Regions from separate parts of the Blastococcus carthaginiensis genome, predicted to be linked through region 4. Evidence: riboswitches for the same ligand, from Rfam matches in the RefSeq annotation. Region 4 holds a riboswitch; each other region holds the start of a gene.
The links. A riboswitch is a leader RNA that binds a small molecule or an ion and turns the genes downstream of it on or off. The one in region 4 is predicted to bind cyclic di-AMP.
Positions count from the first base shown of each region.

Region 1 (3,343 bases), on a different contig from region 4:
CCCCGATCGCCGCCTGCTCCTCGATACCGCTGGTGGCACCGGCACCGGTGTCAGCACCACCGGCGGGCATCTGACCCATCTGCGAGGCGTTCAGCACACCACACGCCGCCGGCGCGGTGGCCTCCAGCGGCAGCGAGGGGTCCAGCGAGCTCTGACCGGCCTCGGCGTCGTACTCACCGTTGCCGTTCACATCGATACCGTGCACCACCAGCACCGCGGTACCGGCCGCGAACGCCTCCTGCGTGGCCTGATCGATGCTGAAGGTCCGCTCGTAGGTGTAGCTGTCCCCCTCAGGCGTCGGGAAGCGGTCCACCGCCAGACCGCTGTCCGCGCCGGTGTCACCCTCGGTGGTCAGCGACGCACCGATCTCCCCGTAGAAGGGGATGCCGTCGGCAGTGGTGACGATCCCGTCGCCGTCCGAGTCGGCCGACGCCGGCGGGCAGACGCCCTGCGCCCCGATGTGGAAGTGCTGGGCGTGCGGCGAACCGGCCAGCACACCGTTCGCCTCGACGGTGACGATCGCCTGGTCACCCTCCAGCGTGACCATGCCCGTGCCGGTGACACCCGAGTCGTTCAGCGAGCCCAGGTCGGCCTGGTAGCTGCCGTCATGGGCAGCCGAGGCCGCACTCATCGTCAGCAGCGGGAACGCCGCAGCAGCGATCGCGACGGAGGGGATGGCGAATGCCTTGCGCATGGAGACTCCTTCGTCTCGGAGACCCGGAGCGCGGTCTGCTCCGGCTCCCGGGGATGGGTGGCCGGCGCGGTGCTGCGCCGGTCGGTCGTCCGGGTCGGGGAGAACCCAGCGGTCGGTGACACGACGCGCGGAGCGGCGTCTCACCCGGCCCTCGATCAGGGCGTGATCACGTCATGCCCTGCCGTCCACCGTTCGAACGCGCGCAACACGATCGGGTGCATGACGATCTCGTGACACGCCGTCGCGACCTCGGCATCCCCTTCGGGGACGCTCCACCGACGCCGACCGGGGGACGCTCCGGTGCCCCCGGCCCACGGATCAGCCCCAGGTCAGCTGGAACACCGAGATGGTGCCGACCCTGGCCGGCGAAGACTCCCGGCCATCCGACCGACCGACCACGGGTGATCGGCGTACGGCCGGCTCAGCGACGTGCGGAGGAGCGGTGGTTACGGCAGGAAGGCCACGTGCGGGTGGTCCATGTGGTTGGCCGTGGCCGAGCCGCGGTCCGCCATGGGCTGCCACGCCCAGCCCGTCCACGGACCGGCGATCCGCTGCTGCCAGATCACGTAGTCCACGCCGAGCCGGGCCGCGTTGTCGATCACGTACTGGGCGACCGCGTTCCCCTTGGCCGCGTCGGTGTACACCATGAAGTCGGCCGCGCGGCCGGCGGTCGGGCTGTGGCCGGGGCGGGTGAGTACCGTCCCGACGCCGTTCGCCTCGGCGATCTCCTGGACGGCGGGGCGGACGTGCACGTCCCACTGGTCGTAGGCCGCGGACGTCGCCACCGGAGCAGGAGCAGGAGCAGGAGCCGGGGCGGGCCGCTCAGCCCGGCTGGCGCGCTCGAGAACCGCTCCCCCGCCGCTCAGGGCGAGCACCTGCCCGACGCGCAGCACGTTCGCGTTCGGGCCGATGACGCCGAGGTTCAGGGCGTGCAGGTCCTGCCAGGTGGTGCCGTGGCGGGCCGCGATCCCGGCCAGCGTGTCGCCGGCGACCACGGTGTACGACCCCGCGGCGGCGGGAGCCGGCGCCGCCGCCGGTGCCGCCGCCGGTGCCGCGCCGGAGCCGCCGATGGTGAGGACCTGCCCGACGCGCAGGACGTTCGGGTCGGCGCCGATCGTGTCGCGGTTGGCGTCGTGGATGCTGCGCCACGTGGTGCCGTGGCCGGCCGCGAGCTTGCTCAGGGTGTCGCCGGAACGGACCGTGTGCTCGCCGGTGTGGGCGGCCGCGGGGCCGATGGCCCCCAGGGTGACGGCCGAGGCCGCTGCGAGGACCACGGCAGGGTAGGCCACGGCGGTCATGGCGCGGTTGCGGGAGGGACGACGGTGTCGACCCACGGTGCGATGGCTGTTGGGCATGGGGTGGTGAGCCTCTCGCCGCCTGCGGGGTTAGCTGTCGGGTTCGGGCGAGAGCTGCCCGGCCGCGCACGGCGCGGCTTCACCCCGAGGTCCCGGAGGGCCACGAACGGTGGGTCCCCCGCGCCTGCCCGTCGTGTTCGACGCTTCCGGGCGGCCGTGGGCAGGTTCGGCGGGCGACCTCCGGGTCCGCCGGTCAGCGGACGTGCGAACGGTAGGCAAGGCGATCGGCGAGCCAGAAGCTCGAACCCGGCCTTTTCGCGGACCCTCCGCACAGCGGCACGTGGAGTCACCGGACATGAGCGCAGCGCCCCCGTTCGCCCGGACGGATGACGCCGCGGACGCCGCACGAGAGCGGGGGGCCGACGGACGAGTCGGCCTGTACGCCGGGTTCTGTCCACGGGTGCCTCACGGCCTCCCGATGGGCGGTCATCCATCTAGGCCTGCCGTTGCCGGCAGGCTCCAGCGGTCTACCCGCAGGCTCGGGCGGGCCGCCCTCGAACGCCTGCGCGGAGCGGCGGCGGACCACCGTTCCTTCTTGACCTAGCTCCGGGTGGGGTTTACCGAGCCACGCCGGTCACCCGGCGTGCTGGTGGTCTCTTACACCACCGTTTCACCCTTACCGGCGCGGACGCCGGCGGTCTGTTTTCTGTGGCACTGTCCCGCGGGTCACCCCGGGTCGCCGTTAACGACCACCCTGCCCTGTGGAGCCCGGACGTTCCTCGGCGGCGGGGTCTCCCCCACCGACGCGACCGCCCAGCCGACTCGTCCGTCGTGCCAGGCAGTCTAGGCGTCCGGCACATGGATCCGGCAGCGCGCGGGTAGGGAGCGGCGATCCCTGCACACCCACCGCAACGAGGAGGACGACATGGGACTGATCTCCGGACTCGTCAAGGCCAACCTGCTCAAGCGACTGCTCAGCCGCTTCAGCCGACGCAGGCACTGAGGCCCTGCGGCCCGGGCGCACCCGGGCCGCGGTGACCCTGCATGCCGCCTCGGTCACCGCCGACACGCGGCCGGGATCACCCTGACCCCGCCGCGGTCGTGGGCGTCCGACCCGTTGCCCGCCCCGCGGTGGGCGACCCGCTTCCCTCCGACGCCCTGCCCCGTCGTGCCCCAAAGTGTCGTACCCCCGGCTTAGCCTGCGGTTATGTCGGTGGTCGGGTTCGCGGTCGGGGTGACGGTGTCCCCGGTCGACCCGTTCCCCTCGCCGTGGGAGCTGGCCGATCCCGATCCGCAGCGGTGGGACGAGCCGTTGTCCGCGTGGCTGCCGGCCCGGCGCGGCGCGGTGGAGGCC
Region 1 covers NZ_JASNFN010000058.1:96-3,438, reverse strand. Annotated here, with positions in the region: gene QOZ88_RS23050 (hypothetical protein) at 1-694, opposite strand, end outside; gene QOZ88_RS23045 (LysM peptidoglycan-binding domain-containing protein) at 1,141-1,983, opposite strand; cyclic di-AMP (ydaO/yuaA leader) riboswitch at 2,057-2,202, opposite strand; RNA gene rnpB (RNase P RNA component class A) at 2,413-2,814, opposite strand; partial or broken gene QOZ88_RS23035 (hypothetical protein) at 3,197-3,343, shown strand, end outside.
Region 1: another riboswitch for cyclic di-AMP. It lies ahead of QOZ88_RS23045 (LysM peptidoglycan-binding domain-containing protein); the one in region 4 lies ahead of QOZ88_RS18145 (C40 family peptidase).

Region 2 (8,593 bases), on a different contig from region 4:
GAGGCGCCACGGATCGGTGGACGGGAGGTTCGCGCCGGCCGAGCGCTGGACGCCTACTCCTCTCCCGGGGCCGCCGTGACGACATCGACGGACATCGTGTGGAACTGCACCCCCGGGACGGACGGGTAGCCCTGCTGACCCAGTGCGAGAGCGATGCTGGCCTCGGCGTCCGGGCGTGCGCCAGCCGCTTCCTCGGCGGTCGCCTCGACGACCCGGCCGTCCTCCTCCACCCTGACCGCCCAGCCCCCGTCCGCCGCCCGCCAGGCAGCCGCGCCGGCAGCCGACAGGGCCGCCTGGTCGACGACCTCCACGGTGTAGGTCACCGTCGCGCGGTATCTCGTCACCCTCGCGATCCTGGCACGGGGTCGTGCCTGGGCGAGGACCAGCCGGTGCGCTGCGGCCGAGGCCCGGCCGACGCCCGGTAGGCGGCTCGCGCGGCTCTGATGGTCCCGTACAGCGGGTGCGCCGTGTTGTCCCGCTGGTTGAGCGGCGGGGTCAGCTCGGCGATGACGGAGGCCTCCACCGCTGGCGGGTCCGGGTGCACCGCCCAGGTCAACCGGAGATGAGCGCGCATCCAGTCGGACAGCCGTTCCTCGTCCGCGTCGACGGGGACGACGCGGTCCGTCGTCCAGCGGGTGCGGTAGCCCTCGGACGACATGAGCAGCGCAACGAGGGCGCGGCGCAGCGTGGAGGACCCGGTCGGCCCTCGGAGATGGTTGCGGCCCACCCTGGTGCGCAGGTCCTGCGCCAGCCCGACGTACAGCAGTTCCAGCCCGTCGAGGGACGGATGCGCGGGACCGCTCACGTCGGACAGGCTGCCCGGCGGAGCCCACCAGGCGTAGAGGCCGGACTCCCGCGGCAACGTCGCGTGGGCCCCGTCGGCGTCGGTCGGTGGGCCGCACAGCTTCTCCGCGACCGTGAGTGCGTCCATCACGTCAGGAGCGTCGCACCGTTGCCCGGAAAGGCGCTTCCCGAGGAACTCGGTGGGTACCGGCGACAGCCCTCCGAGCCCCGGCTAGCGCGAGCTGCCGATGCGCTGGAGCGGAAGTGTCGTCGTCTCCGTCAGCTGAGCCGCACACGGCACCGACTGCACCGGCCTCGCCCGTGAGAATGCCGAACATCACGACCCGGGGCTCGTGAACCCTGACCGCAGCCCACAGCGGCGCTGCCGCGCACGCGCCTCGACGACGGACGGCGCAGCAGTGACCGAGATGGCGCAGGCTCGATGTGCACGACGTTCCTGCTGCCGATCACGGACTCCGAAACAGGCGTGAGAGCGGGCGGCTGTCAGGGACTGTGCATCTCCGGGAGGTGTGGCTCTCGGACATCTAGTAGTGATCTGGACAGGACAGCGAGGAATCCGCAGCCTCCCAGGCGGCTACGAACTCCTCCGCCGCCTCGCCCTGGATCCACGCCAGCGGGGACTCCCGGCCGTCGATCACCAGCAGTCGCTCGGATGTGGTCCAGTCAGGGGCGCCGACATTCTCGGTCGGATCATCGGCGACGAGCGTGACCTGAGGATCGCCCGATGCCGGCCTGACCCAGTCATCCACCGTGAAGGTGACGTGCAGGCCACCGGCTCGCTCCGTCGTCCCCCGGACGGTGCCCCAGAAGACGTGGTCGGAGCAGGCGATGACGGCCTCGGGGGACGCCAGGCCGCCGTCGCGCCGCGTTGCATCATCGGAAGCACAGGCAGCGACGAGCAGCGAGACTGCGGCAACCGACCCTGTGCACGTCGTGAAGCGGACCGTGTCCATCCCGCACCCTCCACCCCTGCCCGGCGGAAACGCCAGCTCAGCCACCAGCAGCGGAAACGGAGACGCCGTCGAGCACGAGGCGGGACCGCGACCGTCGTTCGGTGGGGCGGGTGGGGCTCGAACCCACGACCCAGGGATTATGAGTCCCATGCTCTGACCGGCTGAGCTACCGCCCCGGACGTACCAGCCTGCCAGAAGCCCCCGCGGAAACCGCGTCGCGGCCCGGTGCCCGAGTGGCGGACCGCGAAGGTCCGTTACCACCCTGTGACATATCCAGGTTTCGCTTGTACCGTCTCTCGCGGCCCACCCGATCCCGCTCCCGAACCCGGGGGCTCGGGCGGGCCCCGCCGAACTCTGCGGTCTGACCGCCGCGGGGACCGGGGACCCACGTTCTCTGGGGTGAATCCCGCCTGCGCCTCCACGGGCAGGCAGGTAGGGCACGTTCCGGCCCGAACCCGTCAGCTGACCTGGTAGGCGGACCGAGGAACGGAGACAGTCGCCTTGGCGACCACGCACCACCTGAAGGGCGTCCTGCGGCGCCCACGCCGCGCCGCCGGCCGGGCGACCATCGCCCTCACCGCGCTGCTGTCGCTGTCCCTGCTCGGCGCGCCGGCCTCGTCGGCGGCACCGAGCGCAGCGCAGAGCGAGCACGACCGCGTCGCCGCCGAGGTCCAGGGCATCGAGCAGCGCGTCCGCGAGGCCGAGGAGCGGCTGCAGCAGATGACGCTGCGGGCCGAGGAGGCCAGCGGCGCCGTGCTGGCCGCGCAGGCCGAGCTCGACCGCGCCCGGCAGCACGCCGACGCGATCGCCGCCGAGCTCGCCGCCGTCCGGGAGGCCGTCGGACGCACCCAGGACGACGTCGCCACCCTGGGCCGCGAGGCTTACATGGGCAGCGACGAAGCGTTCACCGAGATCGAGATGGTGCTGCACGCCGAAGGCCCGGGGGAGCTGCTGCAGCAGGCGGCGACGCTGGACCTGCTCGGCGAGGACCGAGCCCGGGTGCTCGAGGAGCTGCGGGTCGCCGAGGCGCGCGAGGCGCGGCTCGACCGCGAGGCCAAGGCGGCCGTCGCCGAGCGCGACGCCGCCGCGCACAAGGCCGAGGAGGCCCAGACGGAGGCCGACCGCCTTCTCGGCGAGGCGCAGGCCGAGTTCGACGCCCTGACGGCGGAGAAGGCGAGCCTCGACCAGCAGCTGCGCGACGCCGAGATCCGGCTGCTCGAGGTGAAGGGCGCCGAGGACGCCGCCCGCGCGTACGACGAGGCGCAGGCGGCGGAGCAGGCACTCATGACGGTGGCCGCCGCCCCGGGTGGCAGCGGCGCTGCGTTGACCCAGGGCCGGGTCACCTCCTGCTACGGCGCGCGCTGGGGCACGATGCACCTCGGTGTGGACATCGCCGCGCCGATCGGCACCCCGATCTACACGCCCGAGCCGGGCGTCGTGCTGCAGGCCGGTCCGGCCAGCGGCTTCGGGCTCGCCGTCGCGATCCAGCACCCCGACGGGGTCATCACCGTCTACGGCCACGTGAACCAGTTCTTCGTGTCGCCGGGCCAGGTGGTCAGCGGCGGGCAGCAGATCGCCGAGGTCGGCAACCGCGGCCAGTCCACCGGGCCGCACCTCCACTTCGAGACACACCGGGGCGGCCTCTACGCCGACCGGGCCAACCCGGTCTCGTGGCTGGCCCAGCGCGGCATCTCCCTGGGCGGCAGCTGCAGCTGACCGGTGCGGCGCGTCGCCTCGGGCAGTATCGGGGCGTGCGGACGGCGGTGGACAGGGCCTGGCTGCGGGCAGCGGTGCTCGGCGCCCTGCTGCTCGGTGGCGGGGTCGCGGCGCTGACGCTGGACCTGCCGTCGGCGGACCACCTGCGGGCGGTCGTGGACGGGGCCGGGGCCGTCGCCTGGCCCCTGCTGGTGGGCGCGGTGGCGCTGGTGCTGCTGGCGCCGGTGCCGCGGTCGGTGGTCTCGGCCCTCGTCGGCGCGGTGCTCGGCTTCGCCGCGGGGCTCGCCGTGGCCTTCGTCGGCGGGATGCTCGCCGCCGTCGTCGCCTTCGGGCTCGCCCGCGCGCTGGGGCGGCCGGCCGTCGCCCGGCTGGCCGGTCCGCGCCTGGGACGGCTGGCCGGCGGCCGGACCTTCGCCGCGGTGCTCGTGAGCCGGCTGGTGCCGGTCGTCCCCTTCGTCGCCGTCAACTACGGGGCGGGCCTCGCGGGCGTGCGGCCGGCGCCCTTCGCCGCAGCCACGGCCGTGGGGCTGGTCCCCAGCACGCTGGTGCAGGTGGGTCTGGGCGCCTCGGCCGGCGTGCTGTTCGCCCACCTGGACGCCGCCGTCGTCGTCGCGGGCCTGGTGGCGGGCCTCGCCGTGCTCGCCGTCGGCACGGCGTGGTGGTACCGGGGCCGGACGGCGCGGCCGGCCCGCGGGGGTGCCTAGCCCCGGCCGAACAGCTGGCCGAGCACGCCGCCGGCCCCACCGACGGTGCGGGCGGCCAGCTGCAGGATCGGCCCGCCCGGGATGCCCGGTGCCTGCTGCACGATCGGCGCCAGCTGCAACAGACCCGGCACGTCGTGGACCTTCAGCTTGCGGCGCGCTGCCGCGGGGACGGGGTTGACCCGTCCCGACGCGGCGTCGAGCAGCAGGTCGGCGGCGGCCTCGACGGCCGGCCCCTCGACGACCCCGGCGGGGACCCGGCGCACCTGCCAGCCGCTCGCGTCGGAGGTGAACCCCCAGCCGCCGTCGGGGGTGACCAGGCTGACCCGCCCGGAGATGCCGCTCGAGGCCGCCAGCGCACCCGTGACGTCGGTCAGCGCGGCCACTCCGGACTGCAGCACGGCGGCGGGTGGGGGTTCCGCCCCGCAGGAGACCAGGTCCAGGCCGTGGACGGCGAGCTCGTACGCCTGGCCCAGGGCGACGCTGAGCAGCGGCACCCGGCCGACGACGGAGACCGCCGGCGCGGTGTCGAGCTCCACGGGCTCGTCGGCCAGGTAGCGGGCGGTCGCCTCGCGGTTGCGGCGCAGCCCGGCCAGCACCTCTTCGCGGGAGGCGTCGCGGTGGGCGGCGACGACGCGGGCGTTCACCGCATCCGGGTCCGGTGGCGTCCCGGTCGCGCCGGTGCGCGCCGAGGCGATGAGGTCGTGCAGGGCCGCGTGGTCGTCCCAGCACCCCAGGTGCACGCAGATCTCGTGCGCCCGCCATCCCGGCAGCCGCGAAGACCGGCCGAGGTCCACGGACTCCGCCTGCGCCAGGAACGCGTCCCACGCCTCCAGCACCATCCCGGCGACGGCGTCCCGTCCCGCCTCGGCCATGCCCTGGTGTGCACCCACGCGGGTGGCCCTACCCGGAGGCCCGGCGGGGCAGGCATCACCTCGCGTGGCGCCGGTCACCCGCAGGGGTGAGCACGGCGTCAAGCAGCGGCCGGGCGGGACCGATCGCCACCCTGTGAGTGACGCATCGGCGCATGACCGCCGAGCCGGGAGCCCTCCGGCCTCCGGAGTGCGGCCGCGGTCGGCCGCGACCGCGGCGCTGACCCGCGTGCGGTCCGGGCTGTACCGGCCGCTGGCCGGCGACGACGCCCGCGTCGCCTTCTGGATCCGGCACGTGCGGATCGGCGTGCTGGTCACCGAGCTGTCGGCGCTCGCCGTCGCCGCCTACGCGCTGCTGGCCGACGGTCCCGTCGCCGCCCGCCTCGGCCTGGTCGGCCTGGCCGCCGGCACCGCCGTGGCCGTCCCCGCGACGCTGCTGCTCCCGCTGCGGGCCATGATGCGCGACTGGCGCGGCCCCACCCTCTTCTACGGCTGGACGCTCGCGACCATCGTCGTGGTCGTCGTCGCCACGCGCCTGGACGGCGGCGCCGCCAGCCCCCTGGACGCGCTGCTCTTCCTCACCCTGACCTACACGGCGGTCGTGTACTCGCCGGCCGGGGTGGTCGCCATGGGCAGCGTCATGACGGCGGCGTACCTGTTCTGCATCGAACTGCCGGGGCTCACCACCAGTGGCATGTTCTTCCTGGCCGTCATGGGGGTGTTCACGATCGTCTGCGCGATGGCGTCGGCCAACTCCTGGGCCGCCTACGACCGGCAGATGCTCCTGATCCGCACGCAGGAGGTGCTGGCCTCCACCGATCCGCTCACCGGCATCCCGAACCGGCGGCTGTTCCTCGAGCGGGTCTCCCGCGCGGTGGAGGCCGCGGCGTGGGGTCACCAGTCAGTGGTCTGCCTCGTCGACCTCGACGGCTTCAAGGCCGTCAACGACGCCGACGGCCACGCGGCCGGGGACGCGCTGCTCACCGCGGTCGGGGCGGCCCTGGGCGGTGCCGTCCGCGAGACCGACACCGTGGCACGGCTCGGCGGCGACGAGTTCGCGGTGCTGGCCGACGTGACCGCCGGGTACTCGGCCGCGCTGCTGGCCGACCGGTTGCGCTCCGCCGTCGCGGTCAGCGGGGCGCGCTTCGGCGTCACCGCCAGCGTGGGCCTGGCCGAGGTCGAGACCGGCGACGACGTCGAGGACCTGATGCACCGGGCCGACGTCGCGATGTACCGGGCGAAGAGCACCGGTGGCGACCGGGTGGGCGTGCTCGACTCCTGACCCCAAGCCGTCGACACCGCGTGGCCCGTGGATCACGGAGCGTGAACCGCCTGTCGGCCGGACGTGCTGGTCGTGCGCCGCGGAGGGAGCGGTCGAGCTCCGCAGCAAGACTACGCAGAGTGACTGATCGCCCCCGTGGCTCGACCGGTTCCGGATCGATCCAGACCGGTGCGGCGCCCGCTGAGCGTGCGCACCTGTGAATACGCTGACACTGCTGGACGTGGTCGGTGACAGATGGTATTGGCCGCTGACCAGCAACAAGGCGCCGCGCGCGTGCTCGGTCGCCACATTCGCCCCAGGAGTCGCAGCCGGGCTGGCGCGATGGGGTCACCATCGTGCAAACTTGTCGCGGGAGCCCTGCTCCGCCACTGCCGATGACGGCGCGTCACCGAATCGATGGGTCCGTAGGGGAAGACGAGACCGATCGAGTCGATGGAGGTGCCCGGTGCAGCGACGGTCAACCCAGGGTGTCGTCTTCGTGCACTCGTGCCCGAAGGCGCTCTGCCAGCACGTCGAGTGGGCGCTGGAACGCGTCGTCGGCGCGCCGGTCTCCCTGTCGTGGGCTGAGCAGCCCGCGGCGCACGGTGCCTACCGTGCCGAAGTGGCGTGGACGGGTTCGCCCGGCACCGGCGCCAAGCTCGTCGCTGCGCTGCGCGCGTGGCCGATGCTGCGCTTCGAGGTCACCGAGGAAGCCAGCCACGGCAATGACGGCGAGCGCATGTCCTACGTGCCCGGGCACGGTGTGTTCCGCGCGCCCACCAGCGCCAACGGCGACCTCATCGTCACCGAGCAGCAGCTGCGGCACCTGGCCGCCACGGCGACGTCGATCGAGGCCTTCCGGCACGGTGTCGACGAGCTGCTGGGCGCCGCGTGGGACGCCGACCTGGAGGTCTACCGGCACGCCGGCGACGGCAGCCCGGTGACCTGGCTGCACCAGGTGGTCTGAAGGTCACGATCGGGGCACGACACTCCCGGCCTGGTCGGGGAGCCGTCGTAGCCTGGAGCGGGCCGTCCGGGCGCCGTCGGGGAAGCGGCGCCGGGACGGCCTTTCCACGTAGCGCGGCCGTGCCGCCGCAGCGATGCCCCTGAGGCGGACATCTCAGGGCCCGGGATGTCCGCCTCAGGGGCATCGCCGTCGGAGCAGGACGCCGCCCGGCCGCCGGGGCGCACCTGTCCGCGTGGACGAGGTGCTGGATCGGCCCCCCGCCGCCCGCGAGCGGTGGGAGGCGCGGGTCGTTCAGAGCGGGATGTTGCCGTGGGCCCCGCGACCGTGCGGAGCCGCGGCCAGCGCCTCGACGAGCCGCTGCCGGGTGCGCACCGGCTCGACCACCTCGTCGACGACACCGATCTGCAGCGCGCGGTTGACCCCGCCGGCGATCCGCTCGTGCTCCTCGGCGAGCTGGGCGTGCAGCGTCTCGCGCTCGCCGGGAGGTGCGGCGGCCAGCTTCTTGCGATGCAGGATGCCGACGGCCGCCTTGGCGCCCATGACGGCGACCTCGGCGCCGGGCCACGCGAACACCGCGGTCGCGCCCAGGGAGCGGGAGTTCATCGCGATGTAGGCGCCGCCGTAGGACTTGCGCGTCACCAGCGTCACGCGCGGGACCACCGCCTCGGCGAAGGCGTGCAGGAGCTTGGCGCCCCGGCGCACGACGCCGTCCCACTCCTGGCCGACGCCGGGCAGGTAGCCGGGCACGTCGACCAGCACCACCAGGGGGACGCCGAAGGCGTCGCACATGCGCACGAACCGCGCCGCCTTCTCCGCGGACGCGGAGTCCAGGCAGCCGCCGAGGCGGAGCGGGTTGTTCGCGATGACGCCGACGGTCCGCCCGGCCAGCCGGCCCAGGGTGGTGACGACGTTGGGCGCGAACCGCGGGTGCAGCTCGAGCCCGGGCTCGTCGAGCAGCGAGGAGACCAGCGGCTTCACGTCGTAGGCCCGGTTGGTCTGCTCGGGCAGCAGCGCCCCCAGGTCGGTGCCCCCTCCGTCGCCGGCCGGGCCGAAGCTGCCCTGGGCCGCGAGCAGGTCGACGGCCAGCCGTGCCGTCTCCAGCGCCGCGGGCTCGGAGTCGGTGACCACGTGCACGACGCCGCTGCGCCGTCCGTGGGTGTCGGGCCCGCCCAGGCTCTCCATGTCGACGTTCTCACCGGTGACCGAGCGGACCACCTCCGGCCCGGTGACGAACACCCGGCCGGCCGGCCCCATGATCACCAGGTCGGTGAGCGCCGGGCCGTAGGCCGCACCGCCGGCGGCCGGGCCGAGCACCACGG
Region 2 covers NZ_JASNFN010000021.1:9,858-18,450, forward strand. Annotated here, with positions in the region: gene QOZ88_RS16105 (hypothetical protein) at 54-344, opposite strand; gene QOZ88_RS16110 (GIY-YIG nuclease family protein) at 341-931, opposite strand; gene QOZ88_RS16115 (hypothetical protein) at 1,329-1,757, opposite strand; tRNA gene QOZ88_RS16120 (tRNA-Ile) at 1,860-1,933, opposite strand; cyclic di-AMP (ydaO/yuaA leader) riboswitch at 2,103-2,234, shown strand; gene QOZ88_RS16125 (peptidoglycan DD-metalloendopeptidase family protein) at 2,259-3,473, shown strand; gene QOZ88_RS16130 (TVP38/TMEM64 family protein) at 3,509-4,177, shown strand; gene QOZ88_RS16135 (maleylpyruvate isomerase N-terminal domain-containing protein) at 4,174-5,067, opposite strand; gene QOZ88_RS16140 (GGDEF domain-containing protein) at 5,276-6,328, shown strand; gene QOZ88_RS16145 (DUF3145 domain-containing protein) at 6,774-7,274, shown strand; gene QOZ88_RS16150 (acyl-CoA carboxylase subunit beta) at 7,566-8,593, opposite strand, start outside.
Region 2: another riboswitch for cyclic di-AMP. It lies ahead of QOZ88_RS16125 (peptidoglycan DD-metalloendopeptidase family protein); the one in region 4 lies ahead of QOZ88_RS18145 (C40 family peptidase).

Region 3 (8,593 bases), on a different contig from region 4:
CCGCAGTGGGCAGAGATCTAGCTGCGTCCGGCGCCCTCCCGGCCCAGTACCCCTCTGCCCCGCGGGTGTGGGCAGAGCGTGACTATCCACAGAAGGGCACATGGGGTCGCACCTGGCCGGGCCCGGTGGACAGGCTCGGCGGGTGCCCGACGACCGTGTGCCAACGGAGTTCGACCTGTGCGGTCTGCTGCGGCGGATCCGCCGCCGGGCCGATCTGTCCCAACGGGAAATGGCGGCCCGGCTGGGCGTCTCGAAGTCCGCCGTGGCCGCCATGGAGGCAGGGACCCGCGGCGTTGACGCCCGGTTGCTCGCCGCCGCGGCGGACCTCGCCGGTCTCCGGCTCGTCCTGCTCGACGATGCGGGTCGCCCGGTCGAAGGCATGGCCGCGGGCGCCGTCCGCGACAGGGCCGGTCGGCGGTTCCCCGCCCATCTCGACACGATGCTCAGCGAGGAACGCGCATGGCGGTGGGAGCACCAGCCCGGGCGACCGCGACCGACGTACACCTTCGACCGGCGAAGCCCGTGGGAGGACGCCGCCGACCGCACCCGCGATCGCCCGGACGACCACCTCCTCCCCCAGCCCGGCGATGCCCCGGAGGAGCGCGCCGCGGCCCGGCGGGCGGGCGCCGCGCGACGGCGGCAGGAGGAGCTGCAGCGGCGCTTCGAGGCCGGGGCTTTCCGGCACATCGACGACGGCTGGACGTGCGCGTGCCCGCCGGAGTGCGACGAGCTGGACGACCGGAGCGGCCGGCCGGTGCACGCCGAAGACTGCCCGTGCCGCTGCGACGTCGGCTGACCGCTGCGACGTCGGCTGACCGGTGCGACGGGGGCTGACGTCGCGACCCGGCCGACGTCGACCGACCGCTACGACGCGGCGGACGCTGCGACGGTCGCTGGCCCGCGGCTACGGAGGCCCGATGGGTCGAGCACGCAGCGTTGAGCCACACCGCCGTCCGGAGAAGTACACGGCCGACAGCGGTCCGTCACCGGACCCCGACGCAGGCCTCCGGCCGCCGGCGCAACCCCGGTGGTCGGCTCGCGAGTCGCGGTCGGCGGCGACGAGCCGGGCAGCACCGAGGAGCGCCGACGGGCGGCGTGTCGGTCGCGTTGTGACCTATCCGTGACCGACCTAGCGTTCCCCGCGGTCCGGCCGGGACCCGCCGTCACCACCCCCGGTGACACCCGGACGGACACCGCCGAACCGTGCACCGGCACAAGCCGTCGCGCGGACCGGGGACCCACCGAAGTTCTGGGGTGAAGCGCCACCGGCCAGTCCGGGGCGCCGGGCGCGTTCCCCGCCCGAACCCGTCAGCTCACCCGGTAGGCGGTTGTCGGAGAACAGGAGAAACCGTCGTCCATGACGACCACTCGCACGTCCACCACCCGTCGTTCCGCCCGCGGGGCGGCGCTCGCCCTGCTCACCGGTGCAGGCATCGCCCTCACCCCGTTCGCCGCCACCGCCTCGACCGGTGACGCCGGGGGCGGCGGCACGGGGCCCGTCGTCACCAGCACCGTTGTCGCCCCGAACCACGCCGCGCAGGTCGCCGTCGACACGGCCCTGGCGCAGCAGGGCAAGCCCTACGTCTGGGGCGGCACCGGCCCGGGCGGCTACGACTGCTCCGGCCTGACCTGGTCGGCCTACCAGGCGGCGGGCGTCGAGATCCCGCGGACCTCGCGGGCCCAGTCGACGGCCGGGGTCTACGTCGACCGCGCCAACCTGCAGCCCGGCGACCTGATCTTCTTCTACGACCCGGTCGGCCACGTCGGCATGTACATCGGCGACGGCCTGATGGTGCACTCCTCGACCTACGGCAACCCGGTCGCGGTCGTGCCGGTGGATTCGATGTGGGGCTACAACACGGCGCGTCGCGTCGTCTGACCGGCTCCGGTTCCCCGGCCGTGCGCGCCCGGCCGGGGAACGGCGGCACGGCCGGGGACGGCGGCGCGGCCGAGGACGGCGGCGCGGCGGGGAGACCGCCGCGCGGCTACGCGTGGCGCAGCGTCGCCCGCTTCAGCCGCACGATCAGCCGCATCCCGCCGGAGTCCTCGAGCTCCCGCTTCCGGGCGCGCAGCTGCTCGCCGAGCTGTTCGAGGCGCTCCTCCCCCAGGGCGTGCGACTGGGGGAACATCCGCTGCTCCTCCTCCATCGTGTGGTGGCGCACCGTCTTCTCCAGCATGCGGACCTCGGTGGTGAACTCCGGGTCGGTGACGTCCAGGCGCATCACGGTGGCGACCTGGTCGTCGATCTGCCGGTGCTCGGCGTGCGCGAGCGCCAGCAGCGGCGAGACGTCGGGGACCGCGGGGTAGAACAGCTCGTCCTCGATCTGGGCGTGGATCTCGATCTCGCGCAGGAACCGGTCGCGCAGCTCCTCGCGCCGGCCGGTCTGGTCGTCGGTGGTCTCCGCCAGCTCGCGGAGCAGCCCGCGCAGCACGTCGTGGTGTGCGATCAGGACCTCGTCGGCCTTCACCGGGCCGCCTCCGCCCCCGTGGTGATCGCCGTCGGGGGGCGCCGGCGGGCCCGCCGCCGCACCTCGACCGCGCCGTCGCGGACCCGGGTGTCGTAGCAGGGCAGCGGCGCCGTGGCCGGCCCCTGCGCCGGCTCCCCGGTACCGACGTCGAACCGCGACCCGTGCCACGGGCAGACCAGCTCGTCGCGGTGCAGCCAGCCCTCCGCCAACGGGCCGCCCAGGTGCGGGCAGCGACCGCCGAGCGCCCGCACCTCCTCGTCGGTGCGGACCAGCACGACCGGCACCCCGTCGGCGGTGACCTCGACCGGCTCGCGGTCGGGGAGGTCGGCGAGGCGGGCCACCGGGGTGAAGACCCGCGGCGACCGGCCGGCCGCGGAGTGGTCGACGCCCAGCCGGTGGCGGTAGGAGAGCACGCCGCCCAGGTAGCCGCTGGCGAGCACGAGGGCGTACCCGGCGGCGGCGGTCACCCGCGCCCGTGCGGCGCGCCCGCGGCCCCGGTCGGCGAACGACCACGTGTAGAGCGCCAGCGCGGCGCTGTTGAGCGCGCCGTGCACCATCCCGACCCGGCGGGCCTCGTCGTGGGCGTGCTGCCAGTCGGTCATCCCGGTCGCGGCCGAGCCAACCGCGCCGGCGATCCCCAGACCGACGACCGCGCGGGCCGCCTGCCCGGCACCCGGACCGCCGCGGCCGGTGGCGTCGAGGCCGTCGAGCAGGGCGGCCGCACTCCACGAGCCGATCGGTACCGCGACGAGGACCGGGTGCAGCGGGTGCCCGAGCCAGACACCGTGCAGCAGGTCCTGCAGCGGGCGGGCGTACCGGCCGGCCAGCAGGAAGGTCAGCGAGACCCCGTGCTCGACCTGGTAGCCCGGCGCGTCGAGCACCTGCCACGCCTCGACGCGGTCCACCGCGCGCTCGAGGAGGTCCCGGACGCTCACCGGTGCGCGTCTTCCGTCGCCATGGCCTACCCCCTGCCCAGGCCTCCGGAGGTGGAAACCGCAGGTGGTCGACGGGTCCGGATGGTCGTAGCGTCCGGCGGCATGGCTGATCGAGCGTTCCGGACGATGCTGGAGGGCGGTTCCTACTTCGAGGCGCCGCGGTGGCGCGACGGGCAGTGGTGGGTGTCGGACTTCTACCGGCACACGGTGAGCCGGGTGGCGGCCGCGGGCGGCCCGGAGACCGTCGTCCTGGAGGTGGAGAACCAGCCCTCGGGGCTGGGCTGGCTGCCCGACGGCTCGCTGCTGGTGGTCTCCATGAAGGACCAGCGGCTGCTGCGGCTCACCGACGGCGAGGTGTCCACCCACGCCGACCTGTCCGCGGTCTGCGGCGGACACCTCAACGACATGGTGGTCGACGCCGCCGGCCGGGCCTACGTCGGCGACTTCGGCTTCGACCTCATGGGCGGCGGCGCACCGGCCCCGGCGTCGCTCAAGCGGGTCGACCCCGATGGCACGGTCACCGTCGTCGCCGAGGGGCTGCGCTTCCCGAACGGCTCGGTGATCACCCCGGACGGCGGCACGCTGCTGGTCGGCGAGACCTGGGGCAACCGCTTCTCGGCCTTCGACATCGCCGCCGACGGCTCGCTGGGTCCACGACGCACGTGGGCCGAGTTCGGTCCCGAGCCGGTGGGCGGTTCGGTCGAGGAGCTGCTCGGCCAGGTCGTCGTCGTCCCGGACGGGTGCACCCTCGACGCCGAGGGGCACGTGTGGGTCGCCGACGGCTTCGGCTCGCGGGTGCTGCGGGTCGCACCCGGCGGGCGGGTGGTCGAGGAGATCGCCGCGCCGGACGGCCTGGGCACCTACGCCTGCGCGCTCGGTGGCGACGACGGCCGCACGCTGCTGCTGTGCTGCGCGCCCGACTTCTACGAGCACACGCGGGCGCCGGCGCGCGAGGCGGTGCTGGTGGCCACGGAGGTCGCCGTCCCGCACGCCGGGCTGCCCTGACCCCACCCCGGCAGACCGCGAGGGCGGCCGGGGAGATCCCCGACCGCCCTCCCGGTGCTACCGCCGGATCAGGGAGCCGCCGTCGTGAAGGCGCCCGGGCCGACCCGCTGGATCTCACCGGCCGACGGGATGCCGAGGAAGCCGGCGATGCTCCACGCCGAGGCGTAGAGGTCCCCGCCCTCGATCTCCAGGCCGGTCGGCATGGTGACCTGCGCGGTGGACCGGTCGCCGTCCCGCTCGATCCGGGTGAGCTCGCCGACCGTCGACGGGTCGAAGTCCGTCGGCGGCGGGCCCTCACCCATCGGCGCGCCCTCGAGCACGTTGGAGACGTAGACCGTGCCCTTGCGGTCCACGGCCACCCCCGTGACGCCGGTCAGGCCATCGATGACGCCGACCTGCGTGCCGTGCTGGTCCAGCACGTACACCCGCGCTGCGCCGGGCACCTCCGCGCCCAGCGTGCCGACGTAGATCTTCCCGTCCGGCCCCTCGGTGATCTCCGTGGGCACCGGGTCGCAGCCGACCGTGCCCGGGTTGTTGAACGCCTCCGCGCACCCCTCGACGTCGGTGACCACCGGCGGGACGAAGAAGGTGCTGATCTCCCCGGTCTTGCGGTCGATGGAGAGGACGGCGTTCGCACCGGCGTCCGAGACGAGGATCCGGTGCGGCTGGGCGAGCACCGAGAACGGGTTGGACAGCGTCTCGAACGGCTCGCCGTCGACGAACTGCTGCTGGCCGTCGGGGTTGTTGTCGAGCTCGTACTGCAGGAGGTCCCAGGTCCGCAGGATCTCCCCGCCCGGCGTCGCCTCGACCACCTGCTGGCTGGGCAGGCCCTCGCCCGCCTCCGGCGGACCGGCGAACTCCCCGATCGCGACGTAGATCAGGCCGCGCACGTAGTCGACGCCCTGGGCGTTGCCCAGGCCGGACAGGATGGTGTGGGACCGCCCCCCGCGCGGGTCGATCCAGGTCACCTCCCCCGTGTCGGCCTCGGCGACGATAAGCCGGCGCCCCTTGTACTCGCTGAGCTGCCGTGGTCCGTCGAGCCCTCCGACGACGGTGGTGACGTCCCCACCCGGGGCGTGCCCCTTGCCGTCGTCCGCGCCGGCCGCCGCCGGTGACACGACGACCAGCGCCATGGCCGCGGCTGCACCCGCCGCCGCCTTGAAGTACCGCATCCCTGTTCTCCCTCGATCGACTCCCCGTGGAATGCGGGCGAACCTGCCAGGGAGCCGGGTGCCGCAGGCCATGCTCTGTCTCGCCGCGATCACGACCGTGCGCGCCGTCACGGACTGCGATGCATCCGACTTGCTGGGTGACCCGGTTCGGGAACTCCCGGGTGAGAGCGCGGTGACCTGCGGTTCCTCAGCCGCGAGGCGGCCGCACCCCGGGCATCGCGCCGTCGGGGCGGGCGGCGGGACCGGGGAAGAGTTCCGCCCGGCCGCGGCCGAGGAGCTTGGCGTCGTAGAGCGCGCGGTCCGCGCCGCGCATCAGCTGGGAGGCGCTGTCGCCGGTCGCGTGCTGGGTGACGCCGCAGGAGAGCGGGACGTCGGGGTGCAGGGCGCAGATGCGGCGGACGAGGGCGAGCGCGTCGAGGCCGCGCGTCCCGGGCAGCAGCAGCGAGAACTCGTCGCCGCCGTGCCGGGCGAGCACCGCACCGGCCGGCAGCTCGGCCTGCCAGACGTCGGCGACCCGGCACAGCACCCGGTCGCCGGCCTCGTGGCCGTAGGTGTCGTTGACCTGCTTGAAGTGGTCGACGTCGAGGAGCGCGGCCGACAGCGGCTCGCGGGTGCGGGCCGCCTCCGACAGCAGCTCGTCGAGCGCCTCGTCGAAACCGCGGCGGTTGCGCAGCCCGGTCAGCGGGTCGCGGCTGGCGCCGGAGGCGCGGATGACCAGCCGGCGGATGACGACGCCGAGGCCGACCAGGACCGCGTCCAGGCCCAGCGCCGTGGCCGGCGGCACCTGACCGGAGGCGTGCATCGCCGCGGTGACGGCGCCGACGGCGAGCGCCAGGTGCACCCACGCCCGGCGGCCGGAGAAGAACAGGTGCGCGTCGACCACCACGAAGGCGATGAGCGCGGCGGCGGCCAGCGCGGTGGCGGGGTCGGGGCTGACCAGCACGCCGATCGAGATGAGCACGGTCGCCGAGCCCACGACGACGTCGAAGACCGGGCGCGGCCACCGGGCACCCCAGCGGCCGACGCCGGCCGCCGCGGCCAGCGCGGTGAGCGCCAGGACGAGCAGGACGGGGCGGTGCGCGCCCGGCCCGGCCCCGGCGGTGATGAGCAGCCCGGCCGCGCCGCCGAACCCGTAGAGGATGGCGAGCGTCTGCGCCATGACGCGCAGCGTCGCCACCTCGGGCGCTCGGGAGCGGCTCACCCGTCGTACATCGGAACCGCGCGATCCCACCTTGAGACCCCGGCCGGGTGATCCCCTCGCAGTGGTCAGCCGGCGAGGTGCGCGGCCAGCCGGTCGAGGAAGGGCAGCTGCGCCTGCACGATCTTCGCCCGCGCGGTGGTGAGGTCGAACCAGGCGGCCCGGTCGATCTCCGGGAACTCCTGCACGCGCCCCGATCGCGGCGGCCACTCCAGCGGGAAGGTGCCGCTGCTGATCGCCGTCGCGTCGAGGTCCCCCTCGGCCGCCCAGACGGTGAGCAGCTTGCGGCCCCGCACCTCGCCCAGCGGGTGCAGCGCCGCGGCGGGCACCGGCCGGCCGAGTTCCTCGGCGAACTCGCGGCGCGCGGCGGCCTCGCCGTCCTCGTCCGGGCCGTGCTCGCCCTTGGGGATCGACCAGGCGCCGTCGTCCTTGCGCGCCCAGAACGGGCCGCCCATGTGGCCGAGCAGCACCTCGACGCCGTTCCCGCCACGGCGGAACAGCAGGACGCCGGAGCTGCGGACGGGCGGCATGCGTCCAGCCTCGCAGCAACTCCCGACCACCGGCGCCCGGGCCTCCGCCCGGGCGCCGGTGCGTCGTCGTCCCGGAGCCCCGTTCCGCGAAACGGTCCCGTCCGGACCGGGACGTCCGCCCCTGTCGGCCGGGACGTCCCCGTCCCTAGCGTCGACCCCAGCTCCAGCCGACTCCCGACGAGGTGCCATGACCGCCGCGGTCCTCCCCCGCCCCGAGCTGCCGACCCCCGTCCCCTCCTCTCCTGCTCCGCCCGCGCCGGGCGGCGCCGCGACCGCCTACCAGCGGGTGCTGCACCGGGCCGTGCACCGGGAGCTCCGGCTGCTGGCCGAGCTCGCGTCGTGGGCGACCACCGACGACGCCGGCCGCACGACCGAGCTCACCGAGCACGCCGACCTGGTCGCACGGGTGCTGCTCGCGCACCACGCGGTCGAGCGGGAGCGGCTGTGGCCCGCGCTGCTCCGGTCGCTGCCGGCCGCGGAGGTGGACGGCGCCCGGCGGCACCTGCTCGCATGGACGGACCGGACCGCCCCGCTGGACTCCCGGCTCCGCGACCTCTCGACCGCGACCCGGCAGTGGGCCGTGGCCGGCACGGGCCCCGCGCGCGACGCCTTCGTCCGCGCCTGCGGGCTCGTCGCCGACGCCGTGGCGGAGCCCACCGCGGCGGACGAGGCCGACCTGCTGCCGCTGCTCGCCGCCCACCTGCCGGCCGGTGAGTGGGCCGCCGCGATCCGCGCGTCGGGGTCGACCCTCTCGGGCCGCGAGCAGATGCTGGTGCTGGGCCTCGTGCTCGAGGACGCCTCGGCCATCGACCGCGCCCGCGTGCTCGCCGCCCTCCCGCCCGCCGTCCGGACCGCGTGGCGCGCGGTCGGCCGCCGCAACCACCGCGCCGCCGTCGTCCGGTTGCGCGGCGCACCGCCGGCCCTCTGAGCGCCGCCGGCCGGGCCGGGACCGTCGGTCCTCCGCCGTAGCGTGGCCGTCATGGGGGACGACGGGCTGGACGCGCACTACTGGCTGAGCTACCTCAGCGAGGTGGGCACCGGCCTGCTGGTGCGCGCCCAGTGGGAGGGCATGCGGTACGCCCGCGACGCGGAGGTCGCCGGCGCGGTGGCCGACCCGCCGGCGCTGCTGCCCGAGGGCGCGGAGATCCGGCTGGACCAGCAGCTGAGCGACCAGCGCACGGTCGTCGCCGCCTGGGGCGGGGTGCTCGCCCGCATCGACGGGGGCGGGCAGGTCACCGAGATCGACGTCGTCGGCCGGGAGCGCGCCGAGGTCGAGGCGGCGGTG
Region 3 covers NZ_JASNFN010000024.1:58,390-66,982, reverse strand. Annotated here, with positions in the region: gene QOZ88_RS17540 (helix-turn-helix domain-containing protein) at 143-796, shown strand; cyclic di-AMP (ydaO/yuaA leader) riboswitch at 1,185-1,342, shown strand; gene QOZ88_RS17535 (C40 family peptidase) at 1,358-1,879, shown strand; gene QOZ88_RS17530 (hemerythrin domain-containing protein) at 1,986-2,468, opposite strand; gene QOZ88_RS17525 (Rieske 2Fe-2S domain-containing protein) at 2,465-3,403, opposite strand; gene QOZ88_RS17520 (SMP-30/gluconolactonase/LRE family protein) at 3,506-4,408, shown strand; gene QOZ88_RS17515 (ScyD/ScyE family protein) at 4,477-5,580, opposite strand; gene QOZ88_RS17510 (GGDEF domain-containing protein) at 5,768-6,781, opposite strand; gene QOZ88_RS17505 (NUDIX domain-containing protein) at 6,847-7,308, opposite strand; gene QOZ88_RS17500 (hemerythrin domain-containing protein) at 7,496-8,236, shown strand; gene QOZ88_RS17495 (DUF5925 domain-containing protein) at 8,288-8,593, shown strand, end outside.
Region 3: another riboswitch for cyclic di-AMP. It lies ahead of QOZ88_RS17535 (C40 family peptidase); the one in region 4 lies ahead of QOZ88_RS18145 (C40 family peptidase).

Region 4 (8,593 bases):
GCGGTGGCCGCCCCCGCACCCAGTGCGCCCATGAGCGTGCCGGTCAGGACGTCGTCCGCGGCGACGTGCCCCAGCTCGTGCGCCACGATGGACTCGATCTCGGCGTCGGGCAGCTCGCCGAGCAGGGTGTCGTAGACGACGATCCGCCGGGTCGACCCGAACCCGGAGACGTAGGCGTTCAGCGCCGTCGTCCGCCGGGAGGCGTCGGAGACCAGCACGTCCTGCACCGGTGTGCCGTTCTCCTCGGCGAGGGCGAGCAGATCGCTGCGGAGCTCCCCCGCCGGTAACGGTTCGAAGGAGTTGAACGCCGGCTCGATGACCACCGGGTAGAGGAACGACCCGACGACCACCAGGCCGGACGCGGCCGCGCCGGCCCAGGCCCACCAGGTGCGCGGGGCGCGGCGGGCGAGCCAGAGGAAGGCCAGCAGCACGAGCACGGTCAGCGCCGCGCTGATCGCCAGGGAGACCGCGACGTCGCGCAGCCAGAGCCACCAGCTCCGCGTCGAGAGCCCGTAGCTGCTGCGCACCGACTCCGCGTAGGCCGAGATCGGGAGGGTCGCCAGGCGCCCCAGCAGCAGCAGGACCGGCACCCCCACCAGCACCTGGAGGGTCCACCGGCCGCCCACCCGCGCCCCCACGGCGCGCATCAGCCGGGCCCCCAGCGGGGTCAGCCCGAGCGCCGCCGACACCCCCAGACCGAGCACGAGGGAAAGCAGCGAGGCCGGCCGCAGCGCGTCCGCGAAGGCCTCGGCGCGCTCGATCCGGTCGGGGTCCAGCCCGGCGGTCGGATCCGGCTCGGTGTACCCCCCGGGCGGTTCCGGCAGCACGGTCCACGGGGTGCGGACGGCGATGACGACGACGACGGCGATCCCGAGCAGGGCCGCGGCCACCAGGGCGACCCGGCGAGCGCTCACCCGGCCGATCCTAGTGAGCCGGTCGCCGTCCCCCTCGCCGCCCGCGGGGTGGCGGCGATCCCCGGACGGGGTCCGGCGCGCCGGCCGGACGACGAGGGCCGGTGATCCCGGGTGGGATCACCGGCCCTCGTCGAGCACCTGCAGCTGTCAGCCCGCGATGCGGCGGGCGCCGTTGTAGTCGGGCATCGAGTCCAGGCTCCCCACCTTCACCGGCTGGCCGGAGGTGGAGGCGTGCACCATCTGGCCGTTGCCGATGTACATGCCGACGTGGCTGACCGGGCTGTAGAAGAACACCAGGTCGCCGGGCTGCAGCTCGCTGCGCGAGACGGGCGTGCCCATCTGGCTCTGCGACCGGCTGGAGTGCGGGAGCGTCACGCCCGCCGCGGCGTAGGCGTACGAGGTCAGGCCCGAGCAGTCGAAGGCGTTCGGCCCGCCGGCGCCCCAGACGTACGGGTCGCCGATCTGGGCGAGCGCGGTGTTGACCGCGACCTGGGCGGCCGAGCTCGGCGCGGTGACGGCGCTCGGCGCGGGCAGGGCGGCGCCGCCGTGTGCCTGCGCCACCTGCTCCTGCTGTGGCGCGGTGAGCGCCTCGTAGCGGCGCTGGTAGTCGGCGATCTTCGCCTCGAGCTCCTCCTGCTGGGCGGCGATCTGCTCCACCGTCCGCTCGGCGTCGGCGGCGGCCTCCTCGGCGGCGTCGCGGGACTGCTCCGCGCCCTCGGCCGCCTGCGACACCTCCGTGATCACCGCGTTCGTGTGCCCGGCGATGGCGTCGAGGGTGCCCAGCTGGTCGAGGAGGTGGTCCGCCGAGTCGCTGGTCAGCAGGGCGTGGAGCTGCGACATGCCGCTGCCGGTGTAGGCGCTGCGGGCCAGCCGGCGGATGTGCCCGTCGAGGGAGCCGATCCGGGCCTCCGCCTCGGCGGCGGCCGCGCTGGCGGCCCGTGCCTCGTCCTGGTGGCGGGCGAGGACGACGCGCGCCTCGTTGAGCTGCTCGGAGACCACCTCGAGCTCGTGGCTGGCCTCGGCCACCTGGGCGGCGACCTCGTCGGCCGTGCCCGGGACGGCCGACGCCGTCCCCGGGAGGATCGTGACGGTCACGGCCGTGACGGCGGTGACCAGGAAACCCGAACGGAGCGGACCGAGGCGACGGGCGCGCGAGCTGCACCGGTCGGCGGCGTGGAGCTGTTCGGGGGCGTGCGTCAGGAGTGCGTGAGGGGTCGCCACGAGCGGCGGCTCTCCGTTTCTTCCTCTGCAACCGCCGACCGAGTTAGCTGACGGGTTCGGGCTGGGAAGACTGGCCCTATCCCCCGCGCACCGGCGGGCCGGCTGCGGGAGAACTCACCCCAGAACTGCGGTGGGTCCCCGGTACACCCCGGGCGCCAGTGGTGCGCGCCCGGCGGTGATTAGGCGGTGTCCGGTCGAGGCCATCCATCGACGGATGACGACCACCCGGCCGGACGGCGTGAACCTTAACGATCGTGATACCCCCGTGACAAATGATCGCTGGAGAAACCCGTGTGACGAGGATCCCCAGCTCACGGGCGCGCCTCCCCGCCCGACCTCCCGACCCGGGGTAGGGGGTACCGGTCCGTGCGGGCCCGTGCTCACCCCGTGCGCCGGCCCCGGGAGCGGTCACCGTCGTGACCCCCGGCCCCGTCCGGGTGGCGCAGCGGGGGCACCAGCCCGCCCTCGGCGAGCGCCCGCACGGCCCGGCGTTCCACCTCGTCGAACTCCACCACCACCCCGGGCGGCGGGACGACGACGTCCTCGGCGGCGGGTGACGGACCGCCGCGGGGGCGGCCGGTCATGGGCACGACCACCGGGTCGACCCCCTGCCATCCCGGCGGGGCCCCGAGCAGCACGGTCACGACGCAGTCGGCGCAGCCGGTCCCGCGGGCGGTGCAGGTGTCGCAGTCGATGAGCATGGCTTCCTCTCTCCTCCGTGAGTCGCTGCGCACGGTAGGAGCGGTCACCGACATTCCCGGCCGCGCCACCGGCGCCGGTCCGGCGTCGTCAGCTGCCGGCGTACTCCCAGTGCCACGGCTCCTCGCGCCCGTTGCCCGGATCGGCCCAGGTCGGGTGCAGGAAGCCGAAGCGGCCGGCGTTGGCCACCATCCAGGCGTACTGCGGGGTGCCGAAGGACTGGACGCCGCCGCACAGGTCCACCGCGAGCCCCCAGCCGTGGTTGCTCGTGCCCGGGACCGCCGCGAGCGCCGGCTTCTCCCCGTACAGCTTCACCTGGCCAGCGTAGGTGCGGTAGGAGTCGGTGATGCACAGCGGGCGCCCGAAGTCCGCCGCGTAGGCCGCCGCCATGGCCCGGTAGGCCGCGGCCGCGTCGCACCGCAGGGAGTGCCCGCCGACGCCCAGGGGGCACATCGCGCTGGGCGGGATCAGGCCGTTCGGGTAGCCGCCCCAGGCGCGGCCGCCGTCGTAGCTGGGCGGGTAGACGGTGTTGCCGCACTCGGTCCGCAGCGCCCCCGCGGTCGGCTCCGGGACGGCCGCCGGGGACCGCTGGCCCAGGACCGGGCGGCCGATGCCCAGCACCTGGTCACCCGGGAGCGTCCGCACCACCACGGCACCGGCCCGGGCGTCGGCGGTGAGCATGGTCCTCGGGTCCAGCGCGATGCCCACGTGCCCCAGGCCGGACTCCGGTGAGCCGAGGAAGACGAGGTCACCGGGGAGCACGTCGGCGGGGGCCACCGGCGCGGTCCGCGCGAACAGCTCCCCCTGCGTCCCCGGCAGGGAGACCCCGGTCCGGCCGTAGACCGCCTGCACCAGGGAGCCGCAGTCCCATGAGTCCGGCCCCGCCGTCCCGGGGGCGTAGGGCTGCCCCAGGGCCTCCATCGCGCCGCCGACCGCGGCGAGCGTCTCCACGGGCAGCACGAGCAGCGAGGTGGGGCGACCGGGCAGCTGGGCCACCCCGCGCTGGGCACCACCCCCGCCCGCGCCCACCGGCACCAGGCGGTCGGGCAGGGCCAGCCCGGGGTCGCGCAGCGCGGACGCCGGCACCTCCGCCAGCCCCGCGGCGCGGAGCTGGTCGACGTAGGCCCGCCAGCTCGCCGCCGTCTGCTCGTTGACGGCGAGCTGCTCCCGCTGGAGCTGGGCGAGCTGACCGTCGACGACGGCGAGCGCGTCGCCGAGCTCGGCGGTGACCGCCTCGGCCGCCGCCTCGAGCTCGGCCACCCGGGCGCCCACCTCGTCCGCCCGCGTCCGGGCCTGGTCCAGCGCGGCCTGGGCGCGCGCCTGCTCGTCCAGCGCGGCGCGCCGGTGGCCCTCCGCGACGCCGATCACCCGGGCCGCGTGCGCATCGACCACGTCGAGGAACCCCAGGCCGGAGAGCACCTCCCCCGGGTCGCCGCCGCTGAGCAGCAGGGTCAGCGGGGTGAGGGCGCCACCGTCCCGGTAGACGGCCGCGGCGTAGTCGGCCACCTCCCGCTGGTACCCGGCCAGCACGCCCTGCGCCGCGTCGAGGACCGCCTGCGCCTCGCCGACGGCCCGCTGGGCCCCGGCGAGCGCCTCGCGGGCGGCGACGACCTCGGCCTGGCGGGCCCGCAGCTCGTCCTGGACCTCCGCGGCGCGCCGCTGCAGCCGGTCAAGGTCGGGGCTCTCCAGCACGCCGGAGGTGCCGCCCGGCTGGTCGCTGGGCGCGGCGGCGGCCGGCCCGCCCGGCAGCAGCACCAGCACGCAGGCCGCGAGGGCCGCGACCGCCACCCGCCGCCGGGCCCGGCCGGACGGGTGCGCCCAGGAGCGCGCGGGCATCGCCGACCACCTCCAGGCAACGGGCCGGTCGCGCGGGCGGCGACGGGCGCTGGCGTGCATGGTGACCCGTGCGGGGGCGGAAAGCCAGGTGGTCCCCGGACCCGGCGCCCCGCTCCCCCTGGTCGGGCGGCCCACGGCCCCCCGCCCGGGGGGTGGCCGGCCCGGCGCGCGTCCCCCGGAGTGTCAGCACCCCGACCTAGCGTCCGCCCCGTGCCACCTCCCCCAGCACCGCCGCGCTACGAGCAGGTCTCCATCGCCGACGTCGGGACGCCGCTGGCGCAGGTGACGTTCGTCGTCGTCGACCTGGAGACCACCGGCGGCTCGCCGAAGGACAGCGCGATCACCGAGATCGGCGCCGTCCGGGTCCGCGGCGGCCAGGTGCTCGGCGAGTTCCAGACGCTCGTGGACCCAGGGCACGAGATCCCGCCCTACATCAGCGTGCTCACCGGCATCACCTCGACGATGGTCGCCACGGCCCCGCGGATCGGCGCCGTGCTCCCGGCCTTCCTCGAGTTCGCCCGCGGTGCGGTCCTCGTCGCGCACAACGCCCCGTTCGACCTCGGGTTCCTCAGGGCGGCGTGCGCCGAGAACGGGATGGCGTGGCCCGCGGCGGCCTCCGTCGACACCGCCGTCCTCGCCCGTCGGCTGCTCAGCCGCGACGAGGTGCCCAACTGCAAGCTGGCCACCCTGGCCCCGTACTTCTCGGCCACCACCTCACCCACGCACCGGGCCCTGGACGATGCCCGGGCCACCGTCGACGTGCTCCACGGGCTCTTCGAGCGGCTCGGGCCGCTCGGCGTCACCACCCTGGAGGAGCTGACCGGGCTGACCCGGCAGGTCGATCCCGAGCGCCGGCGGAAGCGGCACCTGGCCGACGCCGTGCCGCACGGGCCCGGCGTCTACCTCTTCCGCGGCCCGAAGGACGAACCCCTCTACGTCGGCACCTCCGGCGACCTGCGCAGCCGGGTCCGCAGCTACTTCACGTCGGGCGAGCAGCGCAGCCGGATCACCGAGATGGTGGGGCTCGCGCAACGCGTGGAGGCCATCCCCTGCGCGCACGCGCTGGAGGCGGCGGTCCGCGAGCTGCGCCTGATCGCCCGGCACAAACCGCGGTACAACCGCCGGTCCCGCTTCCCCGAGCGGGCGCTGTGGGTCCGGCTCACCGAGGAGCCCTTCCCCCGGCTGTCGGTGGTGCGCCGGGTCCGTCCCGACGCCGGGGTGTTCCTCGGGCCGTTCCCCGACCGCCGCGCCGCCGACGCCGCCGTGGCCGCCGTCCACGAGGTGCTGCCACTGCGGCAGTGCACCGCCCGGTTGTCGCCCCGCACGCCGGTCAGCGCCTGCGCGCTGGCCGACATGGGGCGGTGCGGCGCCCCCTGCACCGGCGCCCAGTCGGTTCCCGAGTACGCCGGGGTGGCGGCGGTCTTCGCCGCGGCGGTCGGCCACGACCCCCGCCCCCTGCTCGGGCCGCTGCTCGAGCGGGTGGAGCGGCTGGCGGGCGAGGAGCGCTACGAGGACGCCGCCGTGCTGCGCGACCGGGTGGCCGTGCTCGTGCGGGCCGTCCGGCGGCGGCAACGGCTGGCGTCGCTCGCCGCCGTCCCCGAGCTCGTGCTCGCCCGGCCCGACGGCGAGGGCGGCTGGGAGCTCTCCGTCGTCCGGTACGGGCGCCTCGCCGCCGCCGGGAACGCGCCGCGCGGCAGCACCGTCCGCAGCGTGCTGCCCGGTCTGCTGGCGACCGCGGAGACCGTGCCCGGCACCGACGCCGAGCACCCCACGACGGCCGACGAGACCGAACTCGTCCTGCGCTGGCTGGAGAAGCCCGGCACCCGGCTGGTGCAGCTCACCGGCACCCTGGCCTGCGCGGCGCCCGGCACGGGGGCCTACAGCGGTTTCCTGGCGCGCGTGGAGGCCGGGCGCGACGCGAGCGATCCCTTCGCCGACGGGCGGTCGCTGGGCACCCGCGCCCGTCCCGAGCGGATAGCATCCCCGGCGTGATCACCGCCATCGTGATGATCGACGCCGCCACCGACTCGATCGCCGAGGTCGCGCAGGCCGTCGCCGAGCTCGACGGGGTCAGCGAGGTCTACTCCGTCGCCGGCGAGGCCGATCTGATCGCCATCGTCCGCGTCCGCGAGTTCGAGCAGGTCGCCGAGGTGATCGCCGGCCGGATCAACAAGGTCCCCGGGGTCGTCGACACCGACACCCACATCGCCTTCCGCGCGTACTCGCGGCACGACCTCGAGGCGGCCTTCTCCATCGGGTTCGACACCGACGCCTGACGGAGCACCCCGTCCCTCGCGAGCTCGGGGAGCCTCTGGACGGGCCTAACCGCGGGCGGCCCGGCTCACGCCGATCCACCGGTCGAGCAGCGCCGCCGCGCGCCCGTCGTCGACCGCCGCCGCCGCCCGCTCCAGCCCGGCGGCGAGGCCGTCGTGCAGCCGTGCCGGCCGCTCGTCGAACGCGACCAGCGCAGCGGCCGAGTTGAGCAGCACCGCGTCGCGGACCGGCCCGCGCTCGCCGTCCACGAACCGACGGAACACCTCGGCGTTGACCCGGGCGTCACCGCCGCGCAGGGCGTCCGGCGCGGGCGCCTCGATGCCGAGCGCGCCGGGGTCGACGCGGTCGGGCGCCACCTCGCCGTCGCGGACGACCCAGACCGACGATGTGGTGGCGGTGGTCAGCTCGTCGAGCCCGTCGTCACCGCGGAACACCAGCGCCCGCGTCCCCCGGGCGGCGAGCACCTCGGCGAGCACCGGGGCCATGCGCGCGTTGGCGCAACCGATCGCCGCCGCCACCGGGCGCGCCGGGTTGGTCAGCGGGCCGAGGAAGTTGAACACCGTGCCGATGCCCATCTCCCGGCGCGGGGCGGCCGCGTGCCGCATGCCGGGGTGGAAGACCGGGGCGAAGAAGAACCCGATGCCGGCCTCGCGGACGCACGCGGCCACGGCGTCGGCCGGCAGGTCGATGACCACGCCGAGCGCCTCGAGGACGTCGGCGGCGCCCGACGACGACGACGCCGCCCGGTTGCCGTGCTTGGCCACGGGGGCGCCCGCGGCGGCGGTCACCACCGCGGCCATCGTGGAGATGTTGACGGTGTGGGCGCCGTCCCCGCCGGTACCGACGATGTCGACGCAGTCCATCGGCAGCCGGACCGGCGTGGCCCGGGCGAGCATCTCGGCGGCCAGCCCGGCTACCTCCTGCGCGGCCTCCCCCTTGGCCCGCAGCGCCACGGTGAAGCCGGCCACCTGAGCCGGGGTCGCCTCGCCGGTCATCACCTCGCGCATCGCCCAGCGGGTGTCCTCGGCGGTGAGGTCCTGCCCGGCCAGCAGGCGGTTGAGCAATCCGGGCCAGGTGGGTGCGGCCGTCGGCGTTCCCAGGGCCGTCACCGGCGCGCCGCGGGCCGGCCCGCGCGGGCCCGGAGCAGCTCGGCCACCACCCCGGGGGCGACCAGCGGGTCGACCGGCAGGGCCAGCGTCGCCTCCGCGCGGGACCAGTGCGCCAGCCAGCGGTCGGACTGCCGGGCGACGAGCAGGCACACCACCGGCCGGTCGGAGACCTCCACCTCCAACTGCCGGGCGAGCGCCATCCCACCGGTGGGCTGCGCCTCGCCATCGAGGACGCACAGGTCGATCCCGCCGGCGTCGACCGCGGCCACCACCTCGTCGCCCGTCGAGCACTCCAGCCAGCTCAGCGGACCCACGTCGGGAGCCGGCTGCCGCCCGACCGCCGCGCGCACCGCGTCGCGGACCTCCGGGCGGTGGCTGTAGAGCAGCACGGTGGCCGGCGCGGCGGGCTTCTCGGCAGCACTCACGCCGCCGAGCCTAGTGCCCGGATGCATCCGTGCAGGCCGGGCCGGTGCGTCGGTATCGACCTGATCACGACGACGCCACGCCGTCACCACCCGCAGTCGTGACGGCGCCCTGCCG
Region 4 covers NZ_JASNFN010000025.1:68,425-77,017, forward strand. Annotated here, with positions in the region: gene QOZ88_RS18140 (M48 family metallopeptidase) at 1-914, opposite strand, end outside; gene QOZ88_RS18145 (C40 family peptidase) at 1,062-2,009, opposite strand; cyclic di-AMP (ydaO/yuaA leader) riboswitch at 2,152-2,331, opposite strand; gene QOZ88_RS18150 (hypothetical protein) at 2,516-2,836, opposite strand; gene QOZ88_RS18155 (D-alanyl-D-alanine carboxypeptidase family protein) at 2,925-4,670, opposite strand; gene QOZ88_RS18160 (DEDD exonuclease domain-containing protein) at 4,881-6,662, shown strand; gene QOZ88_RS18165 (Lrp/AsnC family transcriptional regulator) at 6,659-6,946, shown strand; gene trpD (anthranilate phosphoribosyltransferase) at 6,992-8,053, opposite strand; gene QOZ88_RS18175 (helix-turn-helix domain-containing protein) at 8,050-8,478, opposite strand.